Regions from separate parts of the Streptomyces sp. NPDC013457 genome, predicted to be linked through region 1. Evidence: predicted binding sites of a transcription regulator. Region 1 holds the regulator's gene; the other holds the start of a gene.
The links. The regulator HrcA, encoded in region 1, represses chaperone genes, less so after heat shock. The targets are predictions, from matches to a motif close to TTNGCACTCNGNNNNNCNGAGTGCNAA.
Positions count from the first base shown of each region.

Region 2: groES (co-chaperone GroES) is a predicted target of HrcA. The motif match lies at 9,273-9,299, and genes of this name have one in related genera.

Region 1 is NZ_JBICBL010000002.1:479,366-493,810, reverse strand. Features, by position in the region: gene dnaJ (molecular chaperone DnaJ) at 1-575, opposite strand, end outside; gene hrcA (heat-inducible transcriptional repressor HrcA) at 576-1,595, opposite strand; gene ACF1G2_RS07705 (MBL fold metallo-hydrolase) at 1,749-2,477, shown strand; gene ACF1G2_RS07700 (DUF3097 domain-containing protein) at 2,488-3,288, shown strand; gene hemW (radical SAM family heme chaperone HemW) at 3,442-4,644, opposite strand; gene ACF1G2_RS07690 (AMP-dependent synthetase/ligase) at 4,750-6,624, opposite strand; gene lepA (translation elongation factor 4) at 6,853-8,724, opposite strand; gene rpsT (30S ribosomal protein S20) at 8,910-9,176, shown strand; gene holA (DNA polymerase III subunit delta) at 9,531-10,517, opposite strand; gene ACF1G2_RS07670 (hypothetical protein) at 10,556-10,816, shown strand; gene ACF1G2_RS07665 (arylamine N-acetyltransferase) at 10,832-11,785, opposite strand; gene ACF1G2_RS07660 (pyridoxamine 5'-phosphate oxidase family protein) at 11,901-12,383, shown strand; gene ACF1G2_RS07655 (MFS transporter) at 12,407-13,669, opposite strand; gene ACF1G2_RS07650 (winged helix-turn-helix domain-containing protein) at 13,673-14,323, opposite strand; gene ACF1G2_RS07645 (ComEC/Rec2 family competence protein) at 14,397-14,445, opposite strand, start outside.
Region 2 is NZ_JBICBL010000005.1:444,201-458,645, forward strand. Features, by position in the region: gene ACF1G2_RS16525 (WhiB family transcriptional regulator) at 1-325, shown strand, start outside; gene ACF1G2_RS16530 (LysR family transcriptional regulator) at 448-1,338, opposite strand; gene ACF1G2_RS16535 (MOSC domain-containing protein) at 1,420-2,097, shown strand; gene ACF1G2_RS16540 (SDR family NAD(P)-dependent oxidoreductase) at 2,136-2,909, shown strand; gene ACF1G2_RS16545 (DUF2264 domain-containing protein) at 2,971-4,818, opposite strand; gene ACF1G2_RS16550 (substrate-binding domain-containing protein) at 5,000-6,148, shown strand; gene ACF1G2_RS16555 (ester cyclase) at 6,246-6,959, shown strand; gene groL (chaperonin GroEL) at 7,119-8,747, opposite strand; gene groES (co-chaperone GroES) at 8,865-9,173, opposite strand; partial or broken gene ACF1G2_RS16570 (IS5 family transposase) at 9,310-10,319, shown strand; gene ACF1G2_RS16575 (hypothetical protein) at 10,336-10,593, opposite strand; gene ACF1G2_RS16580 (polysaccharide deacetylase family protein) at 10,590-11,513, opposite strand; gene ACF1G2_RS16585 (SAM-dependent methyltransferase) at 11,623-12,804, shown strand; gene ACF1G2_RS16590 (hypothetical protein) at 12,826-13,443, opposite strand; gene ACF1G2_RS16595 (RNA polymerase sigma factor) at 13,454-14,445, opposite strand, start outside.

The DNA of each region.
Region 1 (14,445 bases):
CCCTGGCACTGGGGGCAGGGGCGAGAGGTCATGACCTGGCCCAGGAAGGACCGCGTGACCTGCGAGACCTCACCACGGCCGCGGCACATGTCACAGGTCTGGGCGGACGTGCCGGGCGCGGCACCCTCGCCGGAGCAGGTCGTACAGACGACCGCCGTGTCGACCTGGATGTCCTTCGTCGTACCGAAGGCGGCCTCGTTGAGGTCGATCTCCAGCCGGATCATGGCGTCCTGGCCGCGGCGCGTGCGCGAGCGCGGTCCGCGCTGCGACGCCGTGCCGAAGAAGGCGTCCATGATGTCCGAGAAGTTCCCGAAGCCGCCCTGGCCGAAGCCGCCGGCTCCACCGCCGCCGCCGGACGCGGACAGCGGGTCGCCACCGAGGTCGTAGACCTGCTTCTTCTGCGGGTCCGACAACACCTCGTAGGCGGCGTTGATCTCCTTGAACCGCTCCTGCGTCTTCGGATCGGGATTGACATCCGGGTGCAGCTCGCGGGCGAGCCGCCGGAATGCCTTCTTGATCTCGTCCTGGGACGCGTCGCGGCGCACGCCGAGTACGGCGTAGTAGTCCGTGGCCACTTACGACTCCGCCAGGATCTGTCCGACGTAACGTGCCACTGCGCGTACCGCTCCCATCGTTCCGGGGTAGTCCATGCGGGTCGGTCCGACCACGCCGAGTTTGGCGACTGCCTCGTCGCCCGAACCGTAGCCGACCGCGACGACGGACGTGGACGTGAGGCCCTCGTGGGCGTTCTCGTGCCCGATCCGTACGGTCATGCCCGAGTCCTTGGCCTCGCCCAGCAGCTTGAGGAGCACGACCTGCTCCTCGAGGGCTTCGAGAACGGGCCTGATCGTGAGGGGGAAGTCATGGCCGAAACGGGTGAGATTGGCGGTACCGCCGATCATCAACCGCTCCTCGTGCTCCTCCACCAGGGTTTCGAGCAGGGTCGCGAGCACCGTCGAGACCGTGCCGCGGTCCTCCGTCTCCTCGAAGGACTCCGGAAGATCCTGCACCAGCTGCGGCACGTCCGCGAAACGGCGGCCGACGACACGGCTGTTGAGCCGGGCGCGCAGGTCCGCGAGCGAGGTCTCGCCGAACGGCGCCGGGCAGTCGATGACGCGCTGCTCGACCCGGCCGGTGTCCGTGATCAGCACCAGCATCAGCCGGGCGGGGGCCAGCGACAGCAGCTCCACGTGCCGGACCGTCGAGCGGGTCAGCGACGGGTACTGCACGACGGCGACCTGCCGGGTCAGCTGCGCGAGCAGCCGGACCGTGCGCCCGACGACGTCGTCGAGATCGACGGCTCCGTCGAGGAAGTTGTGGATCGCGCGCCGCTCGGGCGTCGACAGCGGCTTGACGCCGGCGAGCCGGTCGACGAAGAGCCGGTAGCCCTTGTCGGTCGGGATGCGTCCGGCGCTGGTGTGAGGCTGGGCGATGTAGCCCTCGTCCTCCAGGACGGCCATGTCGTTACGCACGGTGGCGGGCGAGACGCCGAGCTTGTGGCGCTCCGTGAGCGCCTTGGAGCCGACCGGCTCCTCCGTCCCGACATAGTCCTGGACGATGGCGCGCAGCACCTCGAGTCTGCGTTCGCTGAGCATCGCGCACACCTCCAGCTGTCGTATCGGTTGCTCCGCATTTGGCACTCGCCCTGTTCGAGTGCCAGGAATCCCCCGGCCAGTGTACGGCGGCGGGCATCGCTCCTGGCAAGGAGGCCGGGTCGGAGGCCACGTCGTTGCGGATAGCGTCGCGGTATGGATGTCGATTGGGAAGAGTACGGCTGGGAGCGGCTCGGTAACGGGGTGGGCAGGCGCCGACTGCCCGGCTGGGACGCCACGGTGGGGCTGGTACTGGGCGAGCGCGCCGTGCTGCTGTACGACACGGGCTCCACGCTCGCCGAGGGCGCCGAGCTGCGGGGGCAGGCGGAGGCGCTCGCGGGCGGCCGGAGAGTGACACACATCGCACTGAGCCACCCGCACTTCGATCATGTCCTCGGCACGGCCGCCTTCGCGGGGGCGGAGGTGTTCGGGGCGGTGGGCCTGGACGAGCTGCTGCGACGGGAAGGGCACGCGCTGCGGGAGGACGCGGTACGGCACGGGGTGGCGGAGTCGGCGGCGACGGAGGCCGTGGACACCCTCGTCCTGCCGGGGCACATGGTGTCGGGCGAATGGACGCTGGACCTGGGCGGCCGCCAGGTGCTGCTGGCCAACGTGGGGCCGGGGCACTCGGGTCATGATCTGACGCTCCTCGTCCCGGACGTCGACGGGGTGGAGGTCGTCTTCTGCGGCGACCTGGTCGAGGAGTCGGGCGAGCCGCAGGCCGGAAGCGACGCGATCGGCTCGCGCTGGCCGGCGGCCCTGGACCGGCTGCTGGCGCTCGGCGGGGAGGACGCGCTGTACGTGCCGGGACACGGGGCGGTGGTGGACGCGGCGTTCGTGCGGCGCCAGCGGGATGAGCTGGCACGGCGCTTCTCCGTCGCATAACGTCGCCCGAATGCGCAGCTACAACCCGGACCTGACGCCCCCTTGGAAGCGATCCGCCCCGGTGCCGGAGGTGCCGGCGGAGGTGGACCTCGTGGTGGAGGAGGTCGCGACGGGATTCTGCGGAGCGGTGATCCGCTGCGAGGCCGGCACGGTCACGCTGGAGGACCGCTTCGGCAAGCACCGTGTGTTCCCGATGGATCCCCGGGGCTTCCTGCTGGAGGGCAAGGTGGTGACGCTGGTCCGCCCGGCGGCCGGTCCGGCGCGCCCCAGCCGCACGGCCTCGGGGTCCGTCGCGGTCCCGGGCGCGCGGGCGCGGGTGGCGCGGGCGGGCCGGATCTACGTGGAGGGCCGGCACGACGCGGAGCTGGTGGAGCGGGTCTGGGGCGACGACCTGCGTATCGAGGGCGTGGTGGTGGAGTACCTGGAGGGCATCGACGACCTCCCGTCGATCGTCGCGGAGTTCGGCCCGGCGGCGGACGCGCGGCTCGGCATCCTCGTCGACCACCTGGTGCCGGGCTCGAAGGAGTCCCGCATCGCGGCGCAGGTCTCGTCCCCGGACGTCCTGATCGTGGGGCACCCGTACATCGATGTCTGGGAGGCGGTGAAGCCGTCCTCCGTGGGCATCCCGGCCTGGCCGGCGGTCCCCCGGGGCGAGGACTGGAAGACGGGCGTCTGCCGGGCGCTGGGCTGGCCGCAGAACACGGGAGCGGCCTGGCAGCACATCCTGTCGAAGGTCCACTCCTACAAGGACCTGGAGCCGTCGCTCCTGGGCCGGGTGGAGGAACTGATCGACTTCGTGACGGCGCCCTAGCGCCGTCCCACCCGGCCGATCCGCGCGGGCCGCGACAGCGAGGCCCCGTCGCCGCGCCTTGGTGCGGCGACGGGGCGCGGCACCAAGGCGGGCGCCGGGGTGCGGCACCAAGGCGCGGCGCCAGGGCACGGCGCCGGGGCGCGACGCCGGGACCTAGTCCACCAGGTCGCGGACGACCGCGTCGGCGAGGAGGCGGCCCCGCAGGGTCAGGACCGCGCGCCCCGCCTCGTACGGCCCGGGCGCGAGGAGTCCGTCCGCGAGGGCCTTACGGGACGCCGCGAGGCCGTCGGGCTTCAGGAGGTCCAGCGGGCAGCCCTCCCGGAGCCGCAGCTCCAGAAGCACACGCTCCACGCGCCGGTCCTCCGCCGAGAGGAGCTCCCGCCCGGCGCCCGGCGACCTCCCGGCGCCGAGGGCCGCCGCGTACGACCCCGGATGCTTCACGTTCCACCAGCGCACCCCGCCCACGTGCGAGTGCGCCCCGGGGCCCGCGCCCCACCAGTCGGCGCCGCGCCAGTACAGCTCGTTGTGCAGGCACCGCCCGGCCTCCGACGTGGCCCAGTTCGACACCTCGTACCAGTCGAAGCCGGCCTCGGCGAAGACGGAGTCGGCGATCAGGTACCGGTCCGCGTGCACGTCGTCGTCCGTCATCGGCACCTCGCCGCGGCGGATCCGGCGCGCCAGCTGCGTCCCCTCCTCGACGATCAGCGCGTACGCGCTGACGTGGTCGGGGCCCGCTCCGATCGCCGCCTCCAGCGACGCGCGCCAGTCGTCGTCGGACTCCCCCGGCGTCCCGTAGATCAGGTCCAGGTTCACGTGCTCGAAGCCCGCCGCCCGCGCCTCCGCGACGCACGCCTCGGGCCGGCCCGGGGTGTGCGTACGGTCGAGGACCTTCAGGACGTGCTGCCGGGCGCTCTGCATCCCGAACGACACCCGGTTGAAGCCGCCGGCCCTCAGCTCCGCCAGATACGCCGGATCCACCGACTCCGGGTTCGCCTCCGTCGTCACCTCGGCGTCGTCCGCGAGCCCGAACTCGTCCCGGATCGCCCCCAGCATCCGTACGAGATCACCGGCCGCGAGCAGCGTGGGCGTACCGCCGCCGACGAAGACCGTCCGCACCGGCCGCGGGTCGTCGCCGAGCACCTTCCGGGCGAGGCGTATCTCCTCGACGACCTGCCCCGCGTAGTTGTCCCGGGAGGCGAGCACGCCTCCGGCACCGCGCAGCTCACTGGCGGTGTACGTGTTGAAGTCGCAGTAGCCGCAGCGGGTCGCGCAGTACGGCACGTGCAGATAGAACCCGAGCGGCCGCTCCCCGGCCCCTTCCAGGGCGTGCGCGGGCAGCGCCCCGTCATCGGGCATGGGCTCACCATCGGGCAGTACGGAAGGCATGAGCCCATTGTCCCGTACTGCCCGAGGTGGGCCGCCGGCCTGTGGATAACCCCGGCTACGGCCGGACCGGAGCGGTCACGCCTCCCGCGCCCCCGCGTACATGTCCTCGATCAGGTCCTTGTACGTCCGCTCCACCACCGGCCGCTTCATCTTCAGCGACGGGGTGAGCTCGCCGTGCTCCACGTCCAGGTCGCGGGGCAGCAGCCGGAACTTCTTGATCGTCTGCCAGCGCTGCAGGCCCTCGTTGAGGCGGTCCACGTATCCCTGGACCATCGCCAGGGTCTGCGGGGCGGCCACGACCTCCGCGTACGCCTTGCCCGCGAGGCCGTTCTCCGCGGCCCAGCCGAGGATGGCGGGCTCGTCGAGCGCGATGAGAGCGGAGCAGTAGTTCCGGTCGGCGCCGAGGACGACGATGTTGGAGACGAAGGGGCAGACGGCCTTGAACTGGCCCTCGATCTCGGTCGGCGCGATGTACTTGCCGCCGGAGGTCTTGAACAGGTCCTTCTTGCGGTCGGTGATCCGCAGGTAGCCGTCGGCGGACAGCTCGCCGATGTCCCCGGTGTGGAACCAGCCGTCCGCCTCCAGGACCTCGGCCGTCTTCTCGGGCAGGCCGTGGTAGCCCTCCATGATGCCGGGGCCGCGCAGCAGGATCTCGCCGTCGTCGGCGATCCGGACCTCGCAGCCGGGCAGCGGCTTGCCGACCGTGCCGGTGCGGTAGGCCTCGCCCGGGTTGACGAAGGAGGCGGCGCTGGACTCCGTGAGGCCGTAGCCCTCCAGGATGTGGATGCCCGCGCCGGAGAAGAAGAAGCCGATCTCGGGTGCCAGCGCGACGGAGCCGGATACGGCGGCGCGGAGACGGCCGCCGAAGGCCTCGCGGAGCTTCTTGTAGACCAGCGCGTCGGCGACCTTGTGCTTCACGGTGAGGCCGAAGGGCGCGGAGGCGGTACCGGTGCGGCGGAAGTTGTCCTGGGTGACCTTGGCGTACTCGCGGGCCACTCCGGCCGCCCACTGGAAGATCTTGTACTTGGCCGCGCCGCCCTCGCGCGCCTTGGCGGCGACGCCGTTGTAGACCTTCTCGAAGATCCGGGGCACGGCGGCCATGTAGGTCGGCTGGACCACCGGCAGGTTCACGATGATCTTGTCGATGCGGCCGTCGACGGCGGTGACGTGGCCGACCTCGATCTGGCCGGAGGTGAGCACCTTGCCGAAGACGTGCGCGAGGGGCAGCCAGAGGTACTGGACGTCGTCGCCGGTGACGAGACCGGTCGCGGCGATGGCCTTGGCCATGTACGACCAGTTGTCGTGCGGGAGGCGGACGCCCTTGGGGCGGCCGGTGGTGCCCGAGGTGTAGATGAGGGTGGCGAGCTGGTCGGCGGTGATCGCCGAGACGCGCTCCTTGACCGCGTCGGCGTGCCGCTCCAGGTACGCCTGGCCGCGCTTCTCCAGTTCGGCCAGCGAGAGGACCCAGTCGTCGCTCTCGACGCCCGTCGGGTCGATGACGACGACGTGGTGGAGACCGGGCAGGTCGGCACGGGTCTCGCGGGCCTTGGCGACCTGCGTCGCGTCCTCCGCGATCAGCACCTTGGACTCGGAGTCGGAGAGGATGAACGCCGACTCCTCGGCGTTGGTCTGCGGGTAGATCGTGGTGACGGCGGCTCCCGCGCACATCACACCGAGGTCGGAGAGGATCCACTCCACCCGGGTGGAGGAGGCCAGGGCGACGCGCTCCTCCGCCTGCACCCCCAGGTCGATCAGACCGGCGGCGATGGCGTAGACCCGCTCGGCGGCCTGCCCCCAGCTGAGCGACTTCCACTCGTCCGGACCCTGGCCGGAAACCGCCGGAACCGGATAGCGATAGGCCTCCGCATCAGGAGTCCGCTCGACGCGCTCAAGGAAGAGGGTCGCCACGGAGGGCGGCCGGTTCTCGATCAAGGTCTGTGTGTCGCTCACGACGTCCTCCGGGCGGCGGCGGTGCCTGCGGGTGGTGCGATCTGGCGGTGCGTATCTAACTGGCGAGTAACCTTCGATTCGGGGATCAGCGTAGATGGCCGAAGTCCGGCGCGTAAGAGCCTGGTGGCCGCCTCTTCATACCCGGTTGATAACAGAACGAACGCCGAACGGGCCCCCGCACCGTCCGCGCGGAGACCCGTTCGATGTATCAGTCAGCTAAACAGCCGATCACTTCTTGCTCTTGCCGCCGGCGGAGTCGTCGCTCGACAGGACGGCGATGAAGGCCTCCTGCGGGACCTCCACGGAGCCGACCATCTTCATCCGCTTCTTGCCTTCCTTCTGCTTCTCCAGCAGCTTCCGCTTACGGGAGATGTCACCGCCGTAGCACTTGGCGAGGACGTCCTTGCGGATGGCGCGGATGGTCTCACGGGCGATGACCCGGGAGCCGATCGCGGCCTGGATGGGCACCTCGAACGCCTGCCGCGGGATGAGCTCGCGCAGCTTGGCGACGAGCCGCACACCGTAGGCGTACGCGGCGTCCTTGTGGGTGACGGCGGAGAAGGCGTCGACCTTGTCGCCGTGCAGCAGGATGTCGACCTTGACCAGGCTGGAGGCCTGCTCGCCGGTGGGCTCGTAGTCGAGGGAGGCGTAACCGCGCGTCTTGGACTTCAGCTGGTCGAAGAAGTCGAAGACGATCTCGGCGAGGGGGAGGGTGTAGCGGATCTCCACCCGGTCCTCGGAGAGGTAGTCCATCCCGAGGAGGGTGCCGCGACGGGTCTGGCAGAGCTCCATGATCGCGCCGATGAACTCGCTCGGGGCGAGGATCGTGGCGCGTACGACGGGCTCGTACACGTCGTTGATCTTGCCCTCGGGGAACTCGCTCGGGTTGGTGACCGTGTGCTCGCTGCCGTCCTCCATGGTCACGCGGTAGACCACGTTGGGGGCGGTGGCGATCAGGTCGAGACCGAACTCGCGCTCCAGCCGCTCCCGGATCACGTCCAGGTGCAGCAGGCCGAGGAAGCCGACGCGGAAGCCGAAGCCGAGCGCGGCGGAGGTCTCCGGCTCGTAGACCAGCGCGGCGTCGTTGAGCTGCAGCTTGTCGAGGGCCTCACGGAGGTCCGGGTACTCCGAGCCGTCCAGCGGGTAGAGGCCCGAGAACACCATCGGCTTGGGGTCCTTGTAGCCGCCGAGCGCCTCGGTGGCGCCCTTGCTCAGGGAGGTGATCGTGTCACCGACCTTGGACTGGCGGACGTCCTTCACACCGGTGATGAGGTAGCCGACCTCGCCGACGCCGAGACCGTCCGACGGCGTCATCTCCGGGGACGAGACACCGATCTCCAGCAGCTCGTGGGTGGCGCCGGTCGACATCATCCTGATGCGCTCGCGCTTGTTGAGCTGGCCGTCGACGACACGGACGTACGTCACGACACCGCGGTAGGAGTCGTAGACGGAGTCGAAGATCATCGCGCGGGCGGGGGCGTCGGCGACGCCGACGGGGGCCGGAACGTTCGCGACGACCCGGTCGAGCAGCGCCTCGACGCCCATGCCGGTCTTGGCGGAGACCTTGAGCACGTCCTCGGGCTGGCAGCCGATGAGGTTCGCGAGCTCCTCGGAGAACTTCTCCGGCTGGGCGGCCGGCAGGTCGATCTTGTTCAGCACGGGAACGATCGTGAGGTCGTTCTCCATCGCGAGGTACAGGTTCGCGAGGGTCTGCGCCTCGATGCCCTGGGCCGCGTCCACCAGCAGGATCGTGCCCTCGCAGGCCGCCAGGGACCGCGAGACCTCGTAGGTGAAGTCGACGTGCCCGGGGGTGTCGATCATGTTGAGGATGTGGGTCTTGCCCTGGTCCTCGCCCTCGGTGGGCGCCCAGGGGAGACGCACGGCCTGGGACTTGATCGTGATGCCGCGCTCGCGCTCGATGTCCATCCGGTCGAGGTACTGGGCACGCATCTGCCGCTGGTCGACCACACCGGTCAGCTGGAGCATCCGGTCGGCAAGCGTGGACTTGCCGTGGTCGATGTGCGCGATGATGCAGAAATTGCGGATCAACGCCGGGTCGGTACGGCTCGGCTCAGGCACGTGGGTAGGAGTCGCGGGCACGCAAGGTCTCGTCTCGGGGCGATGGTCGGTTGGATACGTAGGCTCCATGGTCCCACGAGTGAGCGGCTCCGCTCGGTTTGGGCAGAGCTTACCGGCCCTGATACCGTGGACAGCTGTGTCTCGTACGCCCTCTCAGCGCAGAGGCACACCTCAGAAACAACACCGAACCTGAAAAGGCTCTTTTCGTGGCGAACATCAAGTCCCAGATCAAGCGGAACAAGACGAACGAGAAGGCGCGCCTGCGCAACAAGGCCGTCAAGTCCTCGCTCAAGACCGCGATCCGCAAGGCCCGCGAGGCCGTCGCCGCGGGTGACGTCGAGAAGGCCGTCGTGGCTTCTCGCGCCGCCTCCCGCGCGCTCGACAAGGCTGTCTCGAAGGGCGTCATCCACAAGAACGCCGCCGCCAACAAGAAGTCGGCGCTGGCCACCAAGGTTGCCGCTCTGCAGGGCTGAGCTCTCTGATGTAACGCCGGACGGGACCCAGCGGGCCCTCTCTCCCGCTCCCAACCGGCACCCCGGGCTCGTACGCGACACGCGTTCGCCACGCGTGTACGAGCCCACCAAGCACCACGCCGAAGGCCCCGCGCGCTTCTTCCCCAGAAGCCCACGGGGCCTTCGCCGCGCCCGGACCCGGCCGCCGGGTTCGACTGCGGCAGTGCCCCCCGGCCGCCGGAAGGATCCGGAAGTGGCCGGAAGGGGCCGGAAGGGTCTCGGGGAGGGCGGAGTGGGGCGGGGGAATCGACCCGGCACAACACCGTGCCTACCGGCGCAGCCTCGCCGCCCGCGCCGCCCGGCACAACACCGTGCCTACCGGCGCAGCCTCGCCGCCCGCGCCACCGCGACCACCGCCTTCTCCAGCGCGTACTCCGGGTCGTCCCCCCCGCCCTTCACACCCGCGTCCGCCTCGGCCACCGCGCGCAGCGCCAGCGACACCCCGTCCGGCGTCCAGCCCCGCATCTGCTGCCGCACGCGGTCGATCTTCCACGGCGGCATCCCCAGCTCCCGCGCCAGATCAGCCGGCCGCCCGCCCCGCGCCGACGACAGTTTGCCGATCGCCCGGACACCCTGCGCCAGCGCGCTGGTGATCAGGACCGGCGGGACGCCGGTCGAGAGCGACCAGCGCAGCGCCTCCAGCGCCTCCGCCGCCCGCCCCTCCACCGCACGGTCCGCCACGTTGAACGACGACGCCTCGGCCCGCCCCGTGTAGTACCGCCCGACGACCGCCTCGTCGATCGTCCCCTCGACGTCCGCCGTCAGCTGCGAGACCGCCGACGCCAGCTCCCGCAGGTCGCTGCCGATCGAGTCGACCAGCGCCTGGCACGCCTCGGGCGTGGCCGACCGCCCGAGCGCCCGGAACTCCTGCCGTACGAACGTCAGCCGCTCCGCCGGCTTCGTCGTCTTCGGGCAGGCCACCTCCCGGGCACCCGCCTTGCGCGCCGCGTCGAGCAGGCCCTTGCCCTTGACGCCGCCCGCGTGGAGCAGCACCAGCGTGATCTCCTCGATGGGCGCGCCGAGGTAACCCTTGATGTCCTTGATCGTGTCCGCGGACAGGTCCTGCGCGTTCCGCACGACCAGCACCTTGCGCTCGGCGAAGAGCGACGGGCTCGTCAGCTCCGCGAGCGTCCCGGGCTGGAGCTGCTCGGAGGTCAGGTCCCGTACGTCCGTGTCGGCGTCGGCGGCCCGCGCGGCCGCCACCACCTCCTGGACGGCGCGGTCGAGGAGCAGGTCCTCCTGGCCCACGGCGAGCGTGACGGGGGCGAGAAGGTCGTCGTTCGAATTCTTCCTGGTGGCCATCGCGTCCAGCATCCCACGGGCCACTGACACCGTTCCCCATGCCCCAGAATGGCGAGGTGAGTGAACGACACGTACTGGTACTGCCCGACCGCGACGCCGCCGAGGAGGTCGCCGAAGAGCTCCCCGCCCGCTTCGCGGTCGCCCATGAACCCCAGCTCGTACGGGACGCCCTGGCCGGCGAGGACGACGCCGAGGACGCGCAGTGGCTGGTCGTCGTCGAGGACCCGGACGGCCGGCTCGACTCCGCGGCACTGGACGAACTCGCCGCGGAGTACGAAGGCTGGCTGGAGGCACCGTAACGAGCCGAGCGGCCCTTACGCGGACGGGTCCGAACCGTCCGGGGCCGAGGCCGGGTCGGCGCCCGGGCGGGAGCCCGTGTCGGCGCCCTCGGCGGCAGGCTCCCGTGACGGCGGTACGGCCGGCAGCTCGGCGAGCTCGATGCCGAACAGGTCCCGGTACGCCGCCCTCACCTCCCCTTCACCGTCGAGCAGCCGCTCCGTCCGCTCCCCGCCCTGCACGGTCGTGACGAGCCTGTGGCCGCTGAGGGTGATCCGTCCCTCCTCGGTGAGCCGGGAGCAGATGGGCGAGCGGGTGAAGTGCGAGTCCGGGGAGGTGCGGTGGTACCAGGCCCCGGCCGTGAAGTCGGCGAGCACACGCGGCCGGCGCTCCAGCCGGTACCGCGGCTCGCCGTCGCGCAGCACGTCCAGGTCGCCCTCGTCGGTCTCCACGACACGGAACGTGCCTGCGGGATCGAGCTGGTCGCCCCGCTCGTCCAGCGCCAGCGGGAGGTGGCTGTGGTCGCCGAATCCGACGTCCACGAGCCACCGCCCCTCCTCCGCCGTCTCCACCAGCACCGCCATGTGGTCGTACGGGATGCCCAGCACCCCGTCCTTGCCGACGACACGCGCCTGGAGGAGCGTGGCGGTGAAGCCGAGCTCGCGCAGCAGGACGGCGAAGGTGGAGTTGAGTTCGTAGCAGAACCCGCCCCTGCCCGCCTCGACGATCTTGTCGAGCAGCGGCTTCTCCTCCAGGACGATGTCCTCGCCGAGCTGGATGGACAGGTTCTCGAAGGGGATCGCCCTCAAGTGGCGCAGATGAAGGTCGCGCAGCGCGGCCAGGTCCGGGCGTTCCGGTCGGACCGCTCCGATGCGCCGCAGATACGCCTCGACCGGCACGTCCACCGAGACCGCGGCGACCGCCGCCTCCCCCGTGTCCGCCGTGTCGGCCGTGTCCCCCGTGTCCGAAGCCCGCTGGGTATGAGTGGTCATGCTCCGAGTCTGGCGCCGCGCCCCTCGGTTCGGCCATGCGGCGCTGGTCCTAGGTCGGATGCCCGAGGCCCGTGGCCCGAGGCGTCCCCGCACCGCCTCCCGTACCGTCCGGGTCATGTCCGATCATGAACATCCCCTCCCCCGTCCCCGCTCGCAGCGCAAGCAGGACGTTCTCACCCGCCTCACGCAGGACGAGGACCTCTGGGTCGCGACCGCGTCCGGCAGCGACGAACCGTGCCTGGTCCCGCTCTCCTTCGTCTGGGACGTCCAGGACGGGCTGCCGGACCGCGGGACCCTTCTGCTCTGCACGAAGCGGACCAATCCCACGGCCCGCAATCTCACCCCGAGGGGCGAGGTCAGGCTCAGCCTCGGGCACACCCGGGACGTGGTGCTGATCGACGGCACGGCGGAGGCGGTGGAGGGCGCCGACCTGCCGACCTCCTCGGCCGACGTCTTCGCGGCCAAGCTGGCCTGGGATCCGCGCGGCCGGCCCGCCTGGGTCTACCTCCGTGTCACCCCCAGGTCGGTGAAAGCCTGGCGCGAGGCGAACGAACTGGCGGAGCGGGAGCTGATGCGTGCCGGGGAGTGGCTGGTCTGACGTCCTGCCGGCGCCGGCCGGGCTCAGGCCGTGGGTACGGCATCCTGGGCGGGCGTGGGCAGTTCGCGGGTACGGGCGAGCGGCGAGGGCAGCAGCCAGAGCACGGCGAACAGACCTCCGACGGTGGCGATCCAGAGGGTCGGGCGCAGCCCGAGGGCCGTGCCGAGTACACCGGCGGCGAGCGCTCCGATCGGACGGAAGCCGTGGTTGAGGGTGCGGAAGGCGCCCATCACCCGGGCCCGGATGCTCTCGGGTATCAGCGCCATCTGCCACGACGCCGCGGCGATGTCGACGATCATGACGGCGACGCAGGAGAGGAACTCCGCCGTGAACAGCAGCGCGACGACGAGGGCGGTGGGGCCCTGGCTGAGCGGTATGAGCAGCAGCGGCGCGGTGAAGCCGACGAAGCCGAACACGATCGAGGGGCCGATCCCGATGCGGCGTACGACCGCCCCGCTGCATGCGGCGCCGACCAGCCCTCCCACCGCTCCCGCGCCGAGCACGGCGCCGAGAACGCCGGCGCTGAGGCCCAGTTCGACGGTGGCGTAGAGCACGAACAGCGTGTGGAACATGTAGTTGAAGAACTGGATCGTTCCCGAGGCCGCGAACAGCGCCCGCATGGACGGCTCCCGGACGAGCCAGCGCAGGCCCTCGGTGAAGTGGCCCTTGCCGCCCGGTGCCGGCGGGGGCTCCACGGGTCTGATCCGGGCCAGGTAGCCCGCCGAGACGAGATAGGTGAGGGCGTCGGCGACCAGGGCGATGGGCGCCGTCAGCATCTGCACGAGTACACCGCCCGCGCTGGGACCCGCCAGCCAGGCCATCGAACGACTGCCGTTGACCAGTGAGTTGGCCTGGACATAGCGGTCGGCCGGGACCAGCGCCACGAACAGCGAGGCGTTGCAGGCCTCGAAGAGCACGGCCAGCGCGCCGACCCCGAAGGCCACGAAGTACAGCTGCCCGAGGGTGAGGGCGTCGAGCAGATAGGCGACGGGAAGGGTCAGCAGCAGCGCGGCCCGTGCGAGGTCGGCCGCGATCATGGCGCGCCGCCGCTTCGCCTGCCGGTCGGCCCAGGCCCCGAAGGGCAGGTTGAGCAGCAGCGCGGGCAGCAGTTCCGCGGTCTTGAGCCAGCTCATCTCCGCGGCGTCGGCGCCGAGGACGAGTACGGCCGCGAGCGGAATCGCGATGAGGGAGATCTGGTCGCCGACGAGCGAGACGGTCTGGCCGGTCCAGTACCGCCGGAAGGTCCGCTCCCGCAGCAGCGCGGGTATGCGTTCCGTCAGTCTCATCCCTCACTCCTCATCGTCTTCGTGGAGGAGATCGGGGATCTCCTCGGGAATCTCTCGGTCCAGATACGCGATCCGCAGCACGCTGACCGGCCGGGCCCCTTCGGGCCGCAGCGACGCGTCGCCCGCGCGGTCCTCGTACGGCTGCAGCAACTCGTCGACCCGCCGGCTGAAGGTGGCCAGCTCGTCCGGCGTGAGGTGGAGCAGGGAGTCGCCGAACATCTCGGCCTCCCGCCACTCCCTGGGCAGCCGGTGCCGGTCCTCCATGGCCCGCAGGACCCGCTCGAAGTACCGCTCGGCGATCGCGACGCTCAGGGCGTCCGCCGCCTCCGCGACGGAGGCGTCCTCGCTGTCGCCCGGCCATTCGGTGTACCGGGCGGTCGCGCGCCAGGGCTTCTCCCTCCCCCGGCCGCCCGGCGCCTCCTCCACCAGCCCGTACTTGGCGAGTATCCGCAGGTGGTACGAGCAGCTGGCCACCGACTCCCCGGTCAGCTCGGCCGCCCGGGTCGCGGTGAAGGGCCCGCTCCGGCGCAGCAGACCGACCAGGGTCATCCGCGTGGGGTGGGCGTAGGCCCGCAGGGCGCGGGCGTCCGTGAGGCTGATGCTGCGCGGCTGCTCGTCGCCGGGCGGCGTGGCCGCTGTCTCATGCTCCGACATGATGTAAAGCTATCTTTAGAAAGACTCCTTTACAAGCGTTTCTTTACCTGCGTGTCGTTCGCAAGCGCGTCGTTCACGGGCGTCGTCGCGCGCTCGGCACGGCCAGCAGCCCCGCCCCTGCC
Region 2 (14,445 bases), on a different contig from region 1:
CTCCCGCCTTCCGGGACCCAACGCCGATCTTTGGGACTGGCAGCTGCTCGCGGCCTGCCGCGGAGTCGACAGTTCCCTGTTCTTCCACCCCGAGGGAGAGCGTGGCGCGGCACGGAGTGCGCGCGAGAACTCGGCGAAAGAGGTCTGCATGCGGTGCCCGGTACGCGCGGAGTGCGCGGCACACGCACTCGCCGTACGCGAGCCCTACGGCGTCTGGGGCGGCCTCACCGAGGACGAACGCGAAGAGCTCATGGGACGGGCCCGCAACCGTCTGATCACGGCTTCGGCCACGGCGTCGGGTTCGACAGGCGTAGGGCGCGCCTGAACCTCTGTTCGCCCGAAGACATGAAGGAACGTTTCTTCTGCCCCTGACGGGGCCGGGGGTCGAGCCTCACCCGGCCCCCGGGGTCACACCACGCGCCCAGGGGGCGCGAGGGTGCGGATCCGTCAGCGTCCGGCTGCCCTGGTCAGTTCGTCGAGGGTCGCCGCGACCGCCGGGACCTTGGCCAGGTCGGGCAGCGTGAGGGCGACGATCTCGCGCTCCACGGCCGGCTCCACGACCACGGTCCGTGCCCCCTTGGGACGTACGGACTCGATGGCCAGCTGCGGCAGGACCGCGACGCCCAGACCGGCGCCGACGAGCCCGACCACGGCCGGGTAGTCGTCGGTGGCGAAGTCGATGCGCGGGGTGAACCCGGCCTCCTCGCACACCTCCACGAGCTGGCGCCTGCAGCGCGGGCAGCCCGCGATCCAGGACTCCTCGGCCAGCTCGGCGATGCCGACCGCGTCGGCGTCGGCGAGGCGGTGCCCCTCGGGCACGAGGCCGACCAGGCGGTCGGCGAGCAGCGGCCGGACGATCAGGTCGTCCCACTCCGCCGGCCCCGCTCCGTAGCGGAAGGCCAGGGCCACGTCGCAGTCGCCCTCGCGCAGCATCTCCACCGAGCGCGGCGGTTCGGCCTCCACCAGCGAGACCCGTGTGCCCGGGTGCGCCGCGCGCAGGGCGGCGAGGGCGGTCGGGACCAGCGTCGAGCTGCCGCTGGGGAAGGAGACCAGCCGGACGCGGCCGGCGCGCAGCCCCGCGATAGCGGCCACCTCCTCCTCGGCGGCGGTGAGCCCCGCGAGGATGCCCGAGGCGTGCCGGACCAGGGCCTCGCCCGCCTGCGTGAGCCGCATCTCGCGGCCGGTCCTGATGAGCAGGGTCGTACCGGCGGAGCTCTCCAGCGCCTTCATCTGCTGGCTCACCGCGGGCTGGGTGCAGCCGAGTTCGCGCGCGGCGGCGGAGAAGGAGCCGGTCGCGGCGACGGCGCGCAGGACGCGGAGATGGCGGGCCTCGATCATGGTTCGAGCATAAGCGATGCTTGGGCTTCTAGGCGAATATCTCTGGACAGCTTTGACCTGGACAGGACTTATGGTGCCGTTATGAAGGTTCTGAGCGTGAATGTCGGGCGTGCCATGGCCGTGGAGTACACGGACGCGCCCTCCGGGACGACCGGCATCGACAAGCGTCCGGTGGAGGGTCCGGTACGGGTCGAGGCGCCGGGCCCGCGCGGTGTCGGGGCGAGCGGGCTCGCCGGGGACAGCGTGTGCGACCTCCGCTTCCACGGCGGGAACGACCGCGCCGTGTCCGCCTTCGCCCGCGAGGACATGGACGCCTGGGAGCGCGAGCTGGGCCGACCGCTGGCCAACGGCTCCTTCGGGGAGAACCTCACCACCCTCGGGCTCGACGTGAACGGGGCCCTGATCGGCGAGCGCTGGCGGGTCGGCCCCGAGGTGGTCCTCGAAGTGACCGGTGGCCGCATCCCCTGCCGCACCTTCGCGGGCTTCGTCGGGGAGAAGGGGTGGGTCCGGCGCTTCATGGGGTCGGCCGCGGGCCCCGGCGCCCTGCTGCGCGTGATCGGGCCGGGCGCGTTCACGGTCGGCGACCCGGTCGAGGTCGTCCGCCGCCCCGACCACGACATCACGGTCTCCCTGCTGCACCGGGCCGTGACGACCGAGCGCTCGCTGCTGCCGCGCACCCTGGCCGCCGCCGCGTGGATGGACGGCGAACTGCTCGAACTGGCCCGTACCCACACGGAGAAGTACGGCACCGGCTCCTGATCGCGGAGGTCCGGGCCCGGGGCACTAACGTGCCGCCCATGACGAGTGCACTGATTACAGGCGCGACGGCGGGTATCGGGGCCGCCTTCGCGCGGAGGCTGGCGGCGGACGGACACGACGTCGTGCTGGTGGCCCGCGATGTGAAGCGGCTGCGGGAGCAGGCGACCGAACTGCACGACCGGCACGGCATCGAGGCCGAGGTCCTGGCGGCGGACCTGGCCGAGGAGAAGGGGATCGCGGCCGTGGAGGCCCGGCTCTCGGATCCGAAGCATCCGGTGGACCTGCTGGTGAACAACGCGGGCTTCGGCAACAAGGGCCGGTTCCTGGAAGTCTCCATGGCCGACGAGTTGAAGATGCTGACCGTGCACTGCGAGGCGGTGCTCCGGCTGACGTCGGCGGCGGCGGAGTCCATGCGCGCCCGCGGCCGGGGCGGGGTCGTCAACGTGGCCTCGGTGGCGGCGTTCGTCCCCCGGGGCACGTACGGGGCGTCGAAGGCGTGGGTCGTGCAGTTCACCCAGGGCGCGGCACGCGACCTGGCGGACAGCGGCGTACGGCTCATGGCGCTCTGTCCGGGCTTCGTGCGGACGGAGTTCCACGAGCGGGCCGGCATGGGGACGGAGAACATCCCGGGCTGGATGTGGCTCGACGCGGACAAGCTGGTGGCCACGGCGCTGCACGACCTGTCCCGCGGGAAGACGCTCTCCATCCCCGATCCCCGCTACAAGGCGCTGATGGGCGTGGTGAAGCTGACTCCGCGCGGTCTGCTCGGCGGGGTCTCCTCCCGGGCCGGACGTACCTACGGCCCCAAGTAGCGGGGTCCGGGCGGCGAGTAGCGGGTTCCGGGCGGCGGATGGCCCCGCCCGCCTCGGGCACTCAGGCCCCGCGCACCTCGCTCGGGTCCAGTTCGATCGCCGTCACGGTGCCGTCCCGCCAGGTCACGTGGATCGTGCGGCCGGCGACCCGGACGGCGGCGAGGGCCGTGACGGGGTCCGGGTCCGGTTCGGCGGTGAGGGAGGCGAGGGCGACGAACAGGGATCCGGCTCCGCCCGTGGTGCCGTGCAGGGCGGCGGTGCGGGTGTGCGGACCGCCCTGGAGCGTGGCGCCGGTGGCGAGCGGGACGGTCCCGGCGGCGCCCGGGTAGCCGTGGACGGCGTGCAGTTGGGCCGTCGGGCCGCCGGGGGTGGTGGCCCAGCCGGTCTGGCGGACGGGGGTTCCCTCGGCGGCGCCGAGCACGAGATGGGCGCGGACCTCGGCGCGTCCGTGGGCCAGGGTCGCGGAGAGGACCCGGATCCCGGGGAGCGGGGTGTGGAGCGAGGCGGCCCAGCCGGGGCCGGTGCCGGCCGGGGTCGCCGGGCCGCGCCGGGTGACCCGGCCGTCGACGACCAGGGCGAAGTGGTTGTCGGCGTGGTCGGGCGGGGCGGTCGGGCCGGTGCGGGAGGAGTACGCGTAGCGGGCGTAGCCGGAGTCGTCCTCGCCGTCCGGGTCGCTGACGACGTGGTTGCTGCCGTGGTTGTGGAGGCGTACGACCCCGTCGGCGGCGGTGGTGTGGATGAGCAGCCCGGCCGGGGCGACGGGGCGCACGGTGTCGGCGCGCTCGGCGGGCAGGGGCTCCTCGGGGTCGGTCCAGGCCGGGTGGCCGGCGGGCAGCAGGAGACCGAGGAAGCCCTTGGAGGCCCAGTAGGGCGAGGCGGGTCCCGAGTAGCTCTGGACGACCGGCGGGTACGGGCCGTGCCAGCCGAGCGTGAGCAGTCCGCGCTCGTCGCACGCGCCCCGGTCGAGGAAGTACCGCAGCGAGCCGGAGGCGAGACGCCGGGTGGCTCCGGGGGTGAGCGGGGTGTGGCCGGTGAGGGTGCCGAGCCAGGGGGCGGCGGCCGCGGCGAAGCGGTAGGTGAGGGAGCGTCCGTACGGGACGGGGGCGCCGTTCGCGTCGAAGAGGTGGACGTAGTCGTCGAGATGGGCGCGCAGGCGGGGGCCGTAGCGGTCGAGGAGGTCCCGGTCGCCGGAGAGGTGGGCGTGCAGGACGGGGTAGAAGTGCAGGGCCCAGGCGTTGTAGTGGTCGAAGGCGCGGTTGTCGCCGTCGCTGTACCAGCCGTCTCCCAGGTACCACCGCTCGATGCGGTCGAGGGAGCGGTGCACGGTGACGGAGGCGCGGTCGATCGTGGCGGCCGCGCGGTCCGTCTCGATGCCGGCGTCCCGGAGGAAGCCGGCGACGGTGAGGCCGAAGAGCCACCAGTTGTTGTCGACCGGGGAGGGTTCGAGGGCGGGCAGCAGCCAGTCGACGACTTGTCCGCGGGTGCGGTCGTCGAGGGTGTCCCAGAGCCAGGGGCGGGTCAGCCGCAGGGCGAGGGCGACGGAGGCGGATTCGACGACCGCCTGGCGCACGTCGGTGAGGAGCGGCCAGGATTCGGGCCCCTCCCCGCCCGGCGCCTCCGTGCCGGCGGCGAGGCCCTCGGCGTAGCGGGCCAGGTGGCCGTGCGGGTCCGCTCCGCGGGCGCCGGCGACACGGAAGGCGGCGAGCAGGAACGTACGGGCGTGGCCTTCGAGGCCGTCGGAGCGGGCGCCGGACCGGCTGGGCCGGGGGCCCGGCAGGCCGACGAGACCGTTGCGGGGCGAGGAGTACGGTCGCAGGGCCAGCAGGAGGCGGTCGGCGGTGTCCTCCCAGTGGGCGCGGGTCCAGCCGGTGAACGGACTGAGCTCACGGTTCTCGGGCGGCGTGGGCATGGTGCTCCCTGAGGCGGACGTCGTCGTCGGTCGTCGTCGCCGGAATCATGAGCCGGGCGCCGATCGAACGTCAATGGGACCAGAGCGAATGATCGAAACTCCTTCCGTTCGATCATTCTGGCGTAGGCTCCGCTTCCAGGTCCGACGAGCCGCCGGACCGACCGAACGCGAGGGATACACCGTGCGCGAGAGTGCCGCCGAACGACACGACCGACTCCTGGCCCTGGTCCGCGAGAACGGCACCGCCCGTGTCGCCGAACTCGCCGACCGGCTCGGCGTCTCCCCCGTGACCGCCCGTCGCGACGTCGAGGCGCTGGCCGCCAGGGGGCTGCTCGACCGGGTGCACGGACAGGTCTCCTGGCCTGCGCGGCACGCGGCCCCCAGCGTGGCGGGCAGTGCTGCCGGGGCGGCCGGTGCTGTCCGTGCTGCCGGGGCCCGTCGCTCGGGCGAGGGCCTGGTCCTGGGGCTGCTCGCGCCCTCGGCCACGTACTACTTCGCCGAGGTCATCCGGGGAGCGCACGAGGCGGCGGCGAACGCCGGTGCCCGGCTGATCCTGCGGATCTCGGACTACCGCCCCGAGGAGGACCGGGCGCGCACCGAGGGCCTGCTCGCGGCCGGCGCCGAGGGCGTGCTCGTCGCGCCCGGCTGGCGGGGCCCCGAGGACCGTCCGGCGTACGGGGACTGGCTCGCCGAACTCCCCGTACCCGCCGTGCTCCTGGAGCGCCGGGCCGACCCCGGCAGTCCGCTGGACGCCCTGGACCGGGTGGTCTCCGACCACGGCCACGGCGTCCTGCTCGCCCTGCGCCATCTGCTCGGCCTCGGCCGCGGCACCCCGCTGCTGGTCGCCCGGGGCGACAGCCCGACCGCGCTCGCGGTGCGCGCCGGTTACGCGGAGGCGCTGGCCACGCTGGACCTGACGGCGCCCGGGCCGGTGATCGACTCCGTACCGGCCGACCAGGATCCGGCGGGGTTCGAGGCCGCGGTGCGGGCCCTGCACGAGGCGGTGGCCTCGGGCCGCGCCGGCGCGGCGGTGGTCCACAACGACGTGGACGCGATCGAGATCGTCCGGCGGCTGGCGGAGCTGGGCGTGAAGGTGCCGGAGGACCTGGCCCTCATCGCGTACGACGACGAGGTCGCGGCGCTCGCCGACACCCCGCTCACGGCGGTCGCCCCGCCCAAGCGCCAAGTGGGCAGGCACGCCACGGAACTGCTGGTGGAGCGGCTGACGGAGACCGGTCAGGAGGAGTCGGCCCGGAGGCATCTGAGCCTGCTGCCGCGGCTGCGGGTGCGGTCGTCCTGCGGAGCTCCCGGAGGGGTCCACCCCGCCTGATCGATTCGATCTGTTTCCGATCGCGGAGGGATCCACGCCGGGCCCCGGACGGCCGCGGACCTAGACTGGAAAGGTCCCACCCGGTCCGGGAGGTGTCATGACTTTCGTACAGATCATCGATTGCAAGACCAGCCGGTTCGAAGATCTGAACCGGCTCATGGACAAGTGGGTCGAGCAGACCCAGGGCAAGCGGACAGCCAGCCACAGCGTCATCGGCAAGGACCGCTCCGACTCGGAGCATCTCGTGGAGATCGTGGAGTTCCCCTCCTACGAGGTGGCGATGACCAACTCGCAGCTCCCCGAGACGGACCGCATCTTCCGGGAGATGGTGGCGCTCTGCGACGAGATGCCGACCTTCACCGACCTGGACATCGTGCGGGACATCCAGCTGTACAAGGGCAACGCCCAGCGGTTCTTCGAGCTCCTCGCCGCCGACGGCGAGCTTCCGCCACTCGACGAGGTCCTCGCGGAGGGCTACCACGACCACGATCCGACCAACGAGCAGGACACCATCGGCATGGACGCGATCCGGCGCCAGGTGGAGATGTGGCGGGGCGCGTTCGACTTCGACTTCACCGTCAACGACCAGATCGCCGAGGGCGACCGGGTGTGCACGCGGTGGACCTGGGTGGGGACGCACAAGGGCGACTTCATGGGGCTCATGCCCACCACGGCCCGCACGAAGGTCTCGATGTCCGGCACGACCATCCACCAGTTCAGGAAGGACGGCAAGATCGCGGAAGGCTGGTGGCAGTACGACCTGCTCGGCCTCATGGAGCAGCTCGGCGCCGTGGAGGCCTCGGAGGCGTAGGCCCGGCGGCGGACCCCCGGGCGGTCGGACCCCCGGACCCGGGCGGCGGACCCCAGGGCGGTCGGGCGGTCGGGAGCCGGACGGCAGGCCCGGAAGGCACCGAGGTCCGGCGCCCCCGCGAGGGGTGGCACCGGACCTCGGTGGTCGCTTACGCGCGCGTCAGTGCGAGTGGCCGTGACCGTGGCCGTGGCCCGCGTCCGCCGGCTCCTCTTCCTTCTTCTCCACCACGAGGGTCTCGGTGGTGAGGAGGAGGGAGGCGATCGAGGCGGCGTTCTCCAGCGCGGAGCGCGTCACCTTCACCGGGTCGATGACGCCGGCCTTGACCAGGTCGCCGTACTCGCCGGTCGCGGCGTTGAAGCCGTTGCCCTTGTCCAGCTCCGCCACCTTCGAGGTGATGACGTAGCCCTCGAGGCCGGCGTTCTCGGCGATCCAGCGCAGCGGCTCGACAGCGGCGCGGCGGACGACCGCGACACCCGTGGCCTCGTCGCCGGTCTTGCCGAGGTTGCCCTCCAGGACCTTGACGGCGTGGACCAGGGCGGAGCCACCACCGGAGACGATGCCCTCCTCGACCGCGGCGCGGGTCGCGGAGATGGCGTCCTCCAGACGGTGCTTCTTCTCCTTCAGCTCCACCTCGGTGGCGGCGCCGACCTTGATCACGCACACGCCGCCGGCCAGCTTCGCGAGGCGCTCCTGGAGCTTCTCGCGGTCCCAGTCGGAGTCGGTGGACTCGATCTCGGCCTTGATCTGGTTGACGCGGCCCGCGACGTCCTCGGAGTTGCCGCCACCGTCGACGATGGTGGTGTCGTCCTTGGTGATGGTCACGCGGCGGGCGGTGCCCAGCACGTCCAGACCGGCCTGGTCGAGCTTGAGGCCGACCTCCTCGGCGATGACGGTGGCACCGGTGAGGGTGGCCATGTCGCCGAGCATCGCCTTGCGGCGGTCGCCGAAGCCGGGAGCCTTGACGGCCACGGCGTTGAAGGTGCCACGGATCTTGTTGACGACCAGGGTCGACAGGGCCTCGCCCTCGACGTCCTCGGCGATGATCAGCAGCGGCTTGGAGGAGCCGGCCTGGATGACCTTCTCGAGGAGCGGCAGGAGGTCCTGGATCGAGGAGATCTTGCCCTGGTGGATCAGGATGTACGGGTCGTCGAGGACGGCCTCCATACGCTCCTGGTCGGTCACCATGTACGGGGACAGGTAACCCTTGTCGAAGGCCATGCCCTCGGTGAAGTCGAGCTCCAGACCGAAGGTGTTGGACTCCTCGACGGTGATGACACCGTCCTTGCCGACCTTGTCCATCGCCTCGGCGATGAGCTCGCCGACCTGCTGGTCCTGCGCGGAGAGCGCGGCCACGGCGGCGATGTCCGACTTGTCCTCGATCGGACGGGCGGTCGCGAGCAGCTCGTCGGAGACGGCCTTGACCGCGGCGTCGATGCCCTTCTTCAGGGCGGCCGGGGAGGCACCGGCGGCGACGTTCTTCAGGCCCTCGCGGACCAGCGCCTGGGCGAGCACGGTGGCGGTGGTGGTGCCGTCACCCGCGATGTCGTTGGTCTTGGTCGCCACCTCCTTCACCAGCTGGGCGCCGAGGTTCTCGTACGGGTCCTCGATCTCGACCTCGCGGGCGATCGTGACACCGTCGTTGGTGATGGTGGGAGCGCCGAACTTCTTGTCGATGACGACATTGCGACCCTTGGGGCCGATCGTCACCTTCACGGTGTCGGCAAGCTTGTTGACGCCGCGCTCAAGGGCGCGACGGGCGTCCTCGTCGAACTTCAGGATCTTCGCCATGGGAGCGATTCAGCCCTCTCGGATGTCGAAAAACTGGTGAAACCGAACTGCGCCCCGGACGCCCGGTGCGGGGTCAGGGGCGCAGCTCAAAGCATGTGCTTCAGGTACTTCGGTGAATTACTTCTCGATGATCGCGAGCACGTCGCGCGCCGAGAGGACGAGGAACTCCTCGCCGTTGTACTTCACCTCGGTGCCGCCGTACTTGCTGTACAGCACGACATCGCCGACCTTGACGTCGAGCGGCAGGCGCTCGCCGTTCTCGAAGCGGCCCGGACCGACGGCGAGGACAGCACCCTCCTGGGGCTTCTCCTTCGCGGTGTCCGGGATGACCAGGCCAGAGGCGGTGGTCTGCTCGGCGTCGAGCGGCTGGACCACAATGCGGTCCTCGAGCGGCTTGATGGCAACCTTGGAGCTGGTGGTCGTCACGATCCGACCTCCCCCTTCGGAGATCTCACGGGGCTAACTGTCTGAGGTGGCGACCAGGTGGATCCGTCGTCGCGGGTGCCGGACCTGCCCGTCGCTGTGTTGGCACTCTCCAGTGGGGAGTGCCAGAGCCGAGACTATGACTGCGATTAGCACTCGGTCAAGCGGAGTGCCAATTCAGTGCGGCGTGGCGATTCGGTCCCGGTACGGGAAACGGCGTGACGGACCGGTTGGTTCCGCACACAAGTACGGTGCGGCGACGCGACACCCCCTAGGCGATGTCTTCAAACGATCTTGCCTGGTGGATCATGGTGGGGTGATTCGTCGCCATGAGCTGTCTGATGCCGAGTGGGAGTTCGTCCGGCCGTTGCTGCCCGAGTCGTTGCGGGGGCGGAAGCGGCTGGACGACCGCAGGGTCCTGAACGGGATCGTGTGGAAGTTCCGGACCGGGACGGCCTGGCGGGATGTGCCCGAGCGATACGGCCCATGGGCCACGCTGCATACCCGTTTGCGCAGGTGGGCGTTGGACGGAACGTTCGACCGGATGCTCCGGGCCGCCCAGGCCAAAGCCGATGCTGCCGGCGACGTCGAATGGCTCGTCGCGGTCGACTCGACCGTCGTGCGCGCTCACCAGCACGCGGCCGGGGCCCGAAAAGGGGGCTTCGCAATCCGGCACTCGGCAGGTCCAGAGGCGGGCTGACCAGCAAGATCCACCTGGCCTGCGACGGCCGGGGTCGCCCTCTCGCCTTCGTCGTCACCGGCGGCAACACCAACGACTGCACCCAATTCACCGCCGTGATGGAAGCCATCCGAGTGCCTCGGATCGGCCCCGGACGGCCCCGCGTCCGGCCTGATCACGTCCTGGGCGACAAGGGCTACAGCTCGAAGGCGATCCGCACCTGGCTCCGCCGCCACGGCATTCCGCACACGATCCCGGAGCGGGCCGACCAGGCCCGCAACCGGGCCCGACGCGGCAGCCACGGAGGCCGCCCGCCGGCCTTCGACCGCGAGGCATACAAACACCGCAACGTCGTGGAACGGTGCTTCAACCGTCTCAAGCAATGGCGAGGGATCGCCACCCGATACAACAAGACCGCCCAGTCCTACGAAGCAGCCGTCACCCTCGCCTCACTCCTGATGTGGGCCTGACATTTGACGACAGAACCTAGGGGCGGAGCACCCCCCGGCCGGCCGGACGGCCTCCGTCGTCGAGCCGGCCTCCGTCGTCGAGCCGGCCCAGCCCGTGGAGGACGCGGGCCGCCGTCTTCGAGAGCGCTCCGCCCCCGGCCCCCGCCTCCCCGACCCGTACGGCCGCCTTCCGGCCCAGGCGCTCGATCGGGTCCACGGACGAGGCGCACCCCGTCATCCCCGTGAGCGCGCCGGCCAGCACCAGACCCGCCGCGAGCCGGCGCGCGCGTCTCACACGTAGTCCTCGAGCTTCGCGACCGCGTACCCCTTGGCCGTGATCGTCTTCATCACGCGGCGGACCATGTCGGCCATCGAGCCCTTCCAGTCCCCCTTGCCCCTGAAGTGCGTGAGGACGATGTCACCGGGGTGCAGGTCCCGGTCCCACTCGCGCCACTCCATCCGGTCCGGGAACGCCTCCGAGGCCCAGAGCGGGACCGCCTTCACCCCGCACGTCTTCGCCGCGCGCAGCGTGTCCTCGTTGTAGTTGCCGTACGGCGGGCGGAAGAGCGGGGGCCGCTTGCCGAACTCCTCCTCGATGACGTCCTGCATCCCGCAGATCTCCCGCTTCTGCGCCGTGTACGAAAGTCCGGGCAGGTAGCGGTGGTTGAGGGTGTGGTTGTGCAGGGAGACACCGGAGTCCCGCATCTTCCTGAAGTACCCGTAGTCGTCCTTGACGACGTAGTCGCTGAGGAAGGCGCTGTAGGGGATCTGCAGCTCGCTCATCATCCGCAGCAGCTCGGGGTCCTTCTCCGCGCCGTCGTCGATCGTCAGAAAGACGACCTTCTGCTTGGTCGGCACGGTGGTGAAGACCGGCGGCAGCCCCTCGCCGTCGGTCTCGAAGCCCTTGCGCGTGGTGATCTTCGGCTTCACCGCGGGCGGGGCGGGGGCCTCCAGAGGTGGGCGTTCGAGGCCCCACTTCTTGGCGGCGAGCACCCGGGCGGCACGCCGCTCGCGGACCTTCTCGACGTACGAGTCGAGCGCGGCGGCCGCGCCCTGGCCCTGCTGCTGGCCGGCGGCGGGAGGCGCGGGGGCCTTGCGTCCGCTCTCGGCTCCCCCCTCCTCGCCGGACGGGCCCGCACAGGCGGATCCGAGCGCGGCGACGACCAGCGCCGCACCCATCGACCGGCGAAGACGCAGCGCCCGCTTCGTTCGCATCTGTTCTTTTTGTCTTACTAGCTGCATGGCGCCGCATCCTGTCAGCGCCGAGACTCCCAGGGGCGCCGACACCGCCGCCCGGCGCCCACCATCCCCCGGCTGGCCCACAATGGGACGGGTGACCGACCTCGCCGCCTTCACCGCCCTGCTCTCCCCGGAGGGCCAGACGCTGCTCGCCGCCCTGCGCGACTACGACCCGGCCCGGGAACTCGCCGTCGCCTCCCGGCTGCGCCGCGAGCACCCCGCAGAGCTGGTCTCGGCGGCGCTCGGACAGGCCCGGCTGCGTCAGCGCGCGGTGGCCAAGTTCGGCGCCGAGGACGCGTACCGGATGTACTTCACCCCCAACGGCGTCGAGCAGTCGACGCGGGCGACGGTCGGGGCGTACCGCGCGGAGCGGCTCCGCGGGCTTGGGGTGCGCGGCGTGGCCGACCTGTGCGGCGGGATCGGCGGGGACGCCCTCGCGTTCGCCCGGGCCGGGATCGCCGTCCTGGCCGTGGACCGCGACCCGCTGACGGCCGAGGTCGCCCGCGCCAACGCCGACGCGCTCGGACTCGCCGACCTGATCGAGGTGCGGTGCGCGGACGTGACCGAGATCGACACGAGCCCGTACGACGCCGTCTTCGTGGACCCCGCGCGGCGCGGCGGACGGGGCAGGATCTTCGACCCCGAGGCGTACTCGCCGCCGCTCTCCTGGGCCGTCGAGGCCGCCCGTACGGCCCCGCACGCGGCGCTGAAGATCGCCCCCGGCATCCCGCACGAGGCGGTGCCGGAGGAGGCCGAGGCCGAGTGGATCTCGGACGGCGGGGACGTGAAGGAGGCCGTGCTGTGGTTCGGCACCTCCCCCGGCACCCGCCGCGCCACGCTCCTCCCCTCCGGCGCGAGCCTGACCGGCCGTGGCCTGCCCGATCCGGCGGTCCGGCCGGTCGGCCGCTACCTCTACGAGCCGGACGGCGCGGTCATCCGCGCGCATCTGGTCGCCGAGGTGGCCGAGGAGCTGGGCGGCGGCCTGATCGACGAGACGATCGCGTACATCACGGCGGACGCCCTCGCCCCCACGCCGTACGCCACGGCGTACGAGATCACCGACGAACTGCCCTTCAACCTCAAGAAGCTGAAGGCGCTGCTGAGGGAGCGGGAGGTCGGCACGCTGACGGTGAAGAAGCGCGGCTCGGCGGTCGAACCCGAGGAGATCCGCCGCCGGGTCAAGCCGAAGGGCCCGAACGCCGCCACCGTCGTCCTGACCCGGGTCGCGGGAGCCCCCACGATGCTGATCGGCCACCCGGCGGCGTAGGGCGTGTTTCGCCCCGGCGCGCTACGCCGCGAGCCGGACCGCCAGCCGGTAGTGCCCGACCGCCTTCACGACACCGGTCAGGCCGCTGACCCAGAGCCCGAGCCCCGCGCCCACGAAGTACACGACCTCGCCGTGGCCTCCGCTGCCCGGGCCGGTCGCCTCCGCCGGCACGGCCAGCGAGATCCACAGGCCGAGGCCGCACAGCGCGACGGAGACAAGCAGCCAGACCACGCTCAGCACGGGCTCCCGCAGCCGTGCGTCGGACGCGCGGTCCCCGTCCAGGGCGGCCCACTGGACCAGCCGTTCCCGCGCCAGGCGGTCGCGGCGGACGCCCCGGGCGAGGAAGAAGACGGCGGGGACCACGGCGCCGAGTCCGAGGGCCACGAAGAAGAAGGCGAACAGGCCCGAGAACGGGTCGAGGGACTCGTCCAGCATGATGAACCCGGCGCCGCAGATCCCCCAGCCGAGCTGGAGGGTCGCCACCCACAGCAGAAAGACCGACAGCCGTGCCCCGCCCAGCAGATGGCGGTTGAGCTCGGCCATCGCCCGCGCCCGGTCGGCCAGTCGGGCCGCACGGTCGGGCCAGCTCCGTATCTCGGCGGGCGGCGGAGGCGGGGGCAGGGGTGCGCGTGGGGACATGCGGCCGAGACTACCGAGCCTCCGGCGCGCCCCGTCCGGCCGCCCGTTCCGCCCGCTCCCGCAGCAGCTCCCGCTCCCGTTCGTTACGGGTCAGCGAGGCCGCCCGCTCGAACTCCGCCCGCGCCTCGTCCGACCGCCCGAGCCGTTCCAGCAGGTCTCCGCGGACGCTCGGCAGCAAGTGGTATCCCGCCAGGGCCCGTTCCTCCGCCAGTTCGTCGACGAGGGCGAGACCGGCCTCCGGGCCCTCGGCCATCGAGACGGCGACCGCGCGGTTCAACTCGACGACCGGCGAGGGCGCGACGACCGCGAGGCGCTCGTACAGCGCGGCGATCGTCCGCCAGTCCGTCTCCTCGTAGGCCGGCGCCTTCGCGTGGCAGGCGGCGATCGTGGCCTGGAGGGCGTAGGGACCGTAGGCGCCGCACTCGCCGGCCCGCCCGAGCGCCTCGAAGCCGCGCAGGATCAGCCGCCGGTCCCAGCGGCCGCGGTTCTGGTCGGCGAGGAGGACCGGTCGCCCGTCCGGTCCGGTCCTGGCCGCGGCCCGCGAGGCCTGGATCTCCAACAGGGCCGCCAGACCGTGGACTTCGCCCTCCTTCGGCATCAGTCCCGCGAGCACCCTGGCCAGCCGCAGCGCGTCCTCGCACAGCGCCGGCCGCAGCAGGTCGTCGCCCGCCGTCGCCGCGTACCCCTCGTTGAAGACGAGGTAGATGACGTCCAGGACGGAGCCGAGCCGGGCCGCCCGCTCCTCCCCGTACGGCACCTCGAACTCCACGCCCGCCGTCGCCAGCGTCCGCTTCGCCCGCACGATCCGCTGCGCGACCGTCGCCTCCGGCACGAGGAAGGCGCGGGCGATCTCGTCCGTGCGCAGCCCGCCGACCAGCCGCAGGGTCAGGGCGGTCCGCGCCTCGGCGGAGAGCACCGGGTGGCAGGCGGTGAAGACCAGCCGCAGCAGGTCGTCGTCGATGTCGCCGGGCCCGGACGGCTCGGGGTCGTGGGACTCCTCGG